2 regions of the Terribacillus saccharophilus genome follow, and region 1 is predicted to be linked to the other one. Evidence: riboswitches for the same ligand, from Rfam matches in the RefSeq annotation. Region 1 holds a riboswitch; the other holds the start of a gene.
What was found. A riboswitch is a leader RNA that binds a small molecule or an ion and turns the genes downstream of it on or off. The one in region 1 is predicted to bind S-adenosylmethionine.
Positions count from the first base shown of each region.

Region 2: it holds a riboswitch for S-adenosylmethionine, as region 1 does, so the genes downstream of both, GZ22_RS09910 (cyclase family protein) here and GZ22_RS05225 (acyl-CoA dehydrogenase family protein) in region 1, are expected to answer to the same signal.

Region 1 covers NZ_CP008876.1:1,011,316-1,014,736, reverse strand. The annotation lists gene GZ22_RS05230 (LLM class flavin-dependent oxidoreductase) at 1-670, opposite strand, end outside; SAM riboswitch class I at 761-863, opposite strand; SAM riboswitch class I at 991-1,096, shown strand; gene GZ22_RS05225 (acyl-CoA dehydrogenase family protein) at 1,168-2,319, shown strand; gene GZ22_RS05220 (aldo/keto reductase) at 2,361-3,338, opposite strand; gene GZ22_RS05215 (sulfurtransferase) at 3,388-3,421, opposite strand, start outside.
Region 2 covers NZ_CP008876.1:1,949,799-1,953,219, reverse strand. The annotation lists gene GZ22_RS09915 (nuclease-related domain-containing protein) at 51-935, shown strand; SAM riboswitch class I at 1,030-1,116, shown strand; gene GZ22_RS09910 (cyclase family protein) at 1,200-1,937, shown strand; gene GZ22_RS09905 (glycosyl hydrolase family 28-related protein) at 2,008-3,192, shown strand; gene GZ22_RS09900 (hypothetical protein) at 3,303-3,421, shown strand, end outside.

The DNA of each region.
Region 1 (3,421 bases):
CAGGCGTCCGCTGCGGCGAAGGCTCACTCAGATGCGGTCCCTCAACCTGGAAAAATCGACCTTCATGATTGATTTCATGCACTTTTTTAGGATTTACTAGAACTTGATTCTGAATATCTTCAACAACTGCATCCTCCTCCCAGCTGCTTTCCCATAACTTATAAGAAACCTGCAGGAATTCATCAGCAATCTCATACCGCTCATCGTGTTTAATCATGTCGGTCAAGCCAAAGTTACGAGCAGCATTCGGTAAATAGGAAGTCACAACATTCCAAGCAACTCTTCCATTTGTCAGATGATCCAATGTGGAAAAACGTCTCGCATTCCCAAATGGCGGTTCATATGTAGTGCTTACCGTAACCGCAAATCCAAGATTATCCGTAACACTGGCCATTGCTGAAACCAATAAAGCAGGGTCGTTCAAAGGAACCTGAAGGCCGTCTCGAATAGAAGGAGCTTTACTATTACGATAAACATCATATACACCTAGCACATCGGCAAAAAAAATCGCATCAAACTTACCGCGCTCCAATAGCTTTGCCAGCTCAACCCAATAATTCAAATCCTTATACTGCCTATGACGCTTACTCTCCGGGTGCTTCCATAATCCATGCGAGTTATGCATTGCACTATTCATATCAAATGCATTCAAAATGATTTGCTTTCCCATTTTTATCCCTCCATGTTTACAAATAAAAGACCCCTTCTCGGATAAGAAGAGGTCTTACTTAGTCGACGCAGGCGTACAACGTCCACTCTCTTCTCATCTTTCAAGCTAGTAGCTTGCTGGAATTGGCACAGTACTGCAGCAGTCTGTTGCCGAGGCTTCAAAGGGCCAGTCCCTCCACCTCTCTGGATAAGAAATGCTTATTGAATTAAAGTTCAATATACAGGACAGTACTTTGCCTGTCAATCAAGTTTTCTAAATTAAATATATAATTGACAATATTCCGTATATGACTTATATTTATGCCGACAACCGAATAAACAAACTTATCTAGAGTCAGGGTAGGAACTGGTCCAGCGACCCTGCAGCAACCGCTTGTTTGAAGTAAGGTGCTAAGTCCAGCAGACTGACACGTCTGAGAGATGAGAGAGAATGCTTACATAAACCTCACCTCTTTCTCAGGAAAGAGGTTTTTAATTTAGTTGATAAGGAGAATGATAATGCGAGATACCGCCGAAAAAACGAAAGTATTTGATCAAGTGATACAGCAAGCAAGAAACCTTTCTGAAGAATTCAAGCTACGTGCAGCTCATATTGATGCAAGCGGTGAATTTCCTTATGATAACTTCCAAGCTTTAAAAGAGAACGACTTCTTGTCGCTGACTGTGCCAACGGAATACGGGGGCAAAGGATTAAACCTTGTAGAGTACTTACAAGTTCAAGAGATACTTGCTCAAGGCGATGCTCCTACAGCTCTGTCATTTGGCTGGCAGCTAGGTATTGTACTGGAAAATGCCGAAAGTAGAAAATGGGATGAACAAAGTTTTCAAGATCTTAACAACAAAATCGTACATGACAAAATTCTTCTTAATTTAGTACAAACAGAAAACGCTACAGGCAGTCCTTCAAGGGGAGCAGCTCCGAGGACGACTGCAAAACTGGAAGGTTCAAAATGGCGGATCAATGGTCGTAAATCCTTCGCTTCCATGGCTGTTGCTTTGGACTACAGCATTGCCACCGCCACTATACTACCTTCTGGAAACAAAGGCTTCTTTTTGATCGATCACTCTCTAGAAGGAGTCTCAGTGGAGGAAACATGGAATAGCATCGCAATGAGAGGAACAAGAAGTGATGATTTGATTTTGGAGGACGTGCTTGTGGATCAGGATGCTTTGCTTGTGGAAGAGAACAAAGGCACTTCCACTCCAAGAGGCTGGTACTTACAGATTGCGGCTGTGTACCTTGGTATAGCTGTTGCTGCTAGGGACTACACCATTCAATTTGCTTCCGAATTCCAGCCGGTTTCCTTGCCCGGTCCAATTAAAGATGTCCCAGAGGTTAGAAGAAAAATTGGTGAAATAGAACTCGCACTCTTCAATGCCAGAGAAGTACTTTACTCTACCGCTAGAAAGTGGGTAGAGCATCCTGAAAAGAGATTTGAAATGAGTCCGGATTTAGCTGCCGCTAAACATATTGTCACCAATAATGCTAACGAAGTTGTGGATCTGTGCATGCGTATAGTTGGAGCCAGAAGTTTGTCTGCAGACAACCCGCTACAGCGACATTTCCGTGATGTGCGGGCTGGATTACATAACCCGCCTACTGATGATGCGGTAGTTTATTCGCTGGCGGATGCAGCGCTTCGTCAGTAAAAAACTCCTGGATCCCATAGTGGATCCAGGAGTTTCTCTATTTACCAAGCATATGCATACGGTGCCGAGCCGCCTGGACCTGGGAAAATCTCATCCAGCCGTTTTAAAACAGAATCATCTAGATTGATTTCCAGTACACGTAACGTACTTTCAAATTGTTCAACCGTACGCGGCCCGATAATTGGCGCTGTAACAGCAGGATTAGCAAGCTGCCAAGCCAGGGCAATATTATCCTGTGTTTCTCCTAATTCCTCACTCAGTTGTCCGAACTGTTCCAATTGCGCTCTCTGCGCATTGATTTTATCACCAATCTTATCACTTCGACTTCCCGGCATTTTTTTGAGAGCATTCCGTCCGAGCAAACCTCCATCCAGAGGACTCCAAGTAATCATTCCTATTCCAAGTTGTTTCGCTGCTGGCAGTACTTCTAATTCTGCAAAACGACAGTTCAGATTGTATTTATGCTGCTCCGATACCAGCCCTAAAAAGTGTCGGTTCTTTGCAGCATTTTGAGCGTTGGCAAGCTGCCATGCTGCAAAGTTACTGGAGCCTACATAGCCTATCTTTCCTTGGTTGATTCCTAATTCAAACGCTCCCCAAAGCTCTTCCCACGTTACAGCTGGATCAATATGATGCATTTGATACAATTCGATATGTTCCGTTTGTAAACGCTTTAAAGATTCCTCAAGATGGCGCCGAATTTTATAAGCTGATAATCCAGATTCATCATTTGGTCCATCAGCAGCATCACGCATGCTTCCGTACACTTTCGTACCTAGTACTACTTTCTCTCTTCGACCTCCGCCTTGTTTGAACCATCTACCAATAATAGATTCTGTAAGGCCAGGATTTTCACCACCGTATACATTCGCTGTATCAAAGAAATTAATGCCGGCATCAAGTGCTGCATCCATAATGCGAAAAGCATCCTTTTCCTCTGTCGTTGTACCAAAATTCATTGTACCTAAACAAAGTCTGCTTACCTTCAAACCAGATTTACCAAGGTATTGATAGTCCATGTGAAGATCTCCAATCTAAAATTTAATTTATATTACATGAATCTCATTTTTATTTTTTTCCCTTTTCTACTGGATTCTCCTCA
Region 2 (3,421 bases), 940 kb from region 1:
ATCTAATTCACTATCATAGTATTACATTAATTTGTGGTAAGATTATCCTATTGAAAAATGTATATTCTAATTCGTGGTTTGAAAAGAGGCTGATTAAATTGTTGCAGAGGTTGTTTGGTAAAAGATCTAAATCAAAGAAATCAAATGCAAAATCGGAAAAGTCTAAAACTGTACCAAAAGCAAAGAAACCTATGATAACTTCAACCAGAATTGGAGAACTTGGAGAGTACAAAATCAACATTCAACTTGATCAATTACCCAAGAATAGCCGATATCTGAGTGATGTTTTACTCCCTAATCCTCGCGCAAAATCTGGTTATTCTCAAATTGATCATGTCATATTTACATCCTATGCAATATTCGTAATTGAAACGAAAAATTACGCCGGGACAATTTATGGCGACCGAAATAGAGATAAGTGGAGTGTGAATGGGAAATTTCCTATGATGAATCCTTTTCATCAAAATTTTGGACATATTAAAGCATTAAAATCGATATTGTCGGAAGAGGAAGAATCGAATTTCGTTTCCATTGTCTCGTTTACCAGAAGATGTATGTTTAAGGTGAATGAAGATCTGAGAAAAATTCAATCGAATGATCTCATCGTTTATGATACGGAATTATCGGAGTACATAAGTAGAAAAATGAATGTGTTAAGAGTGCAAGCCAATTCTCCAAGATACACTGATGAAGACGTCTTATCCATGTATCGTATATTGAGCAAAAATAACATAACGGATCCAAAGATTAGATCAGAGCATATTGATTCATTGAAACAAAAAAAATATAGAGAGGCATCAGCTGCTCAGTCTGAAGCGAAAGCGAAATGTTTCACCTGTAATATAGAAGTTTCTAGAAAGGTAAAGGCTTACTGCGAGGATAATCATATTCGTTTTAAAGGTAAGGTTTTTTGTTTTGAACACCAAAGAAGTTGACGAGAGGATTACATTAGCAAGATTCAATGTCTTGTGCTTTATTTTCTTGAACTGAAAAGCGATTTTACTATATAATGATAGTTAACAGAATATTCTCTTATCCAGAGAGGCGGAGGGACTGGCCCTATGAAGCTTCAGCAACAGACTGTTTGTACTGTGCTAATTCCAGACTAGATAAGAACCGGACTACATAAAAGTAGCGAACCTCTTCTTATTTAGGAGAGGTTTTTTGTTTTTTACACTATTAATATGAGGTGATTGTGTATGTCAAACGAGTTGAGTAAAGCATTGGATGTTTTAAGAGAAAAGAAATGGGTGGATCTGACGCACACCTTTGGACCAGAGTCTCCGCGTTTTTCAGCTTTTAATTCTGCAAAGTTCGAAACACTATTCTCGCATGATGATGGGTTCTTCGCTCAGAGTTTTACTTTCCCGGGGCAATACGGAACGCATCTGGATGCACCGATTCACTTTGTGCGTGAGACACGATACTTAGAAGAGCTGGAGCTGAAAGAATTGGTGTTACCGCTTGTTGTGATTGATAAATCTAAGGAAGCTGCTGCCGATCATGATTATGCATTGTCTGTAGAAGATATTCAGGCGTTTGAGTCAGTGCATGGCAAGATTGAACCGGGCACTTTCGTAGCCTTAAGGACAGATTGGAGCAAACGCTGGCCAAATCAGGAGCAGATGGATAATAAAGATGAACAGGGAAGCAGTCATTCTCCTGGCTGGTCACTGGAAAGTCTAAAGTTTCTATATGAAGAACGAGATATTAAGGCAGTAGGGCATGAGACGTTTGATACTGATGCAGCGGTCGATTTTCAAAAAAATGGCGCTCTGATTGGTGAATATTATGTGTTGGAACAAGATTCCTACCAAGTTGAGCTGTTGACGAATCTTGATCAGCTGCCAGCAAAAGGGGCGTTCATCTTTAATATCGTACCGAAAGCAGGAAAAGCGTCAGGATTTCCTGTTCGTTCTTTTGCTGTCTTGCCTTAAAAGTAACGCAATATGATTAAAGGCTCTCCAAATCGGATAATGGGTAAAATACTCACTGATAGGAGGCGGCATGATGGAGAAGGAACAGAAGTTGCCAGCAGTATTCAACGAACTAGCGGAAACGCTGCGAGATATAAGTCGAACTAGCAATCATTTAAATGAAAAGTTAAAGTCAGCATATACAATAGTAGCAACAGATCATCCGCTAATCAGAGCTGATGGAAGACATGATGATGCGAAGGGTATTCAGCAGCTGCTGAACCTAGCTGATCGCAAAAAAGGCTTACATATTGTCTTTCCGCCAGGACTTTACATATTGCGTCGACCATTGCGTCTCAAGCCAAACACATTCTTTGAGGCGGATGATAATTCTATATTCCGAAAAAAGCATCATGGACCGATGCTGCTGAATTTACGCAGGCGGAATCGAATGCGTGCATATCGTGGCAATGGCAATCTAATTATTCGAGGCGGGACATGGGATGCGAATTTCCCTGCTTACCGTGGCGGTACTAGCTTTGTATTAGCGCATGCGGAAAATGTGATTATTGAACAGCTGCAGCTGGTAGAGCACGGTGGCGGACACGCGATTGAACTGAATGCCATGCGTAATATCGAAGTGCGGCATTGCAAGTTTCTTGGTTATGATGATCGTAATGGAGAGCGCGCTTATAGTGAGGCAATTCAGTTGGATTTAGCCAAAGCACGCAGAGTTTTCCCTTGGGGAGGCTCTGTATTCGATCAAACAACTTGTCAGGATATTTGGATTCATCACAATAACTTCGGTCCATCTGAAACGAAAGGAAGCTGGGGAAGGGCTGTTGGTTCGCACTCCGCTACTGCAGATAGATGGCATGAACGCATATTTATTTCAGACAATGTAATGAGTGAAACTCTCCAGTGGGCTGTACGGGCTTATTCATGGCGGGATGTTGTTTTATATAATAATCGGATGGAATCGTGCGGTGGTGGGATTGCTATTCATCCAAATAATGTGGACGGCAGAAATGACACAGATAGTAGAAACCGTCCTACAGGGCGCAGCAATCCAATCAGAAATTTCCTCATCGTGCAGAACGCCATCAGAGGCGGCGGTAATTATGCTTCAGCAATAAGGTTGAAAGGCGATGAGCATTCACCTATAAGTGGCGCATGCTTGCGTGACAATCATGTGGAATCCTATCCGGGGAGAGGCGTTTTTGTTACAGGTACAATAAACAGTCTAATCGATAAAGAAACCACACTTTCTCGGTAGTCACTCCGATACTAGTGTGCATGATTAAGTAAATGTAAGTTTTCTGTATATTATGGAGAAAATATGCATATAGATGTCGATACATGCTACACTTTTCTTGGAGGTGGCCTATGTATATAGATGAGACGAAGCGTTATCGGTTTATCGGATCCGTACCTTTCGGGAAATACTTCATGGTCCGCATCTACGATCTGGAACTGCAGCAAGAGTATACAATATCGGATCGGCT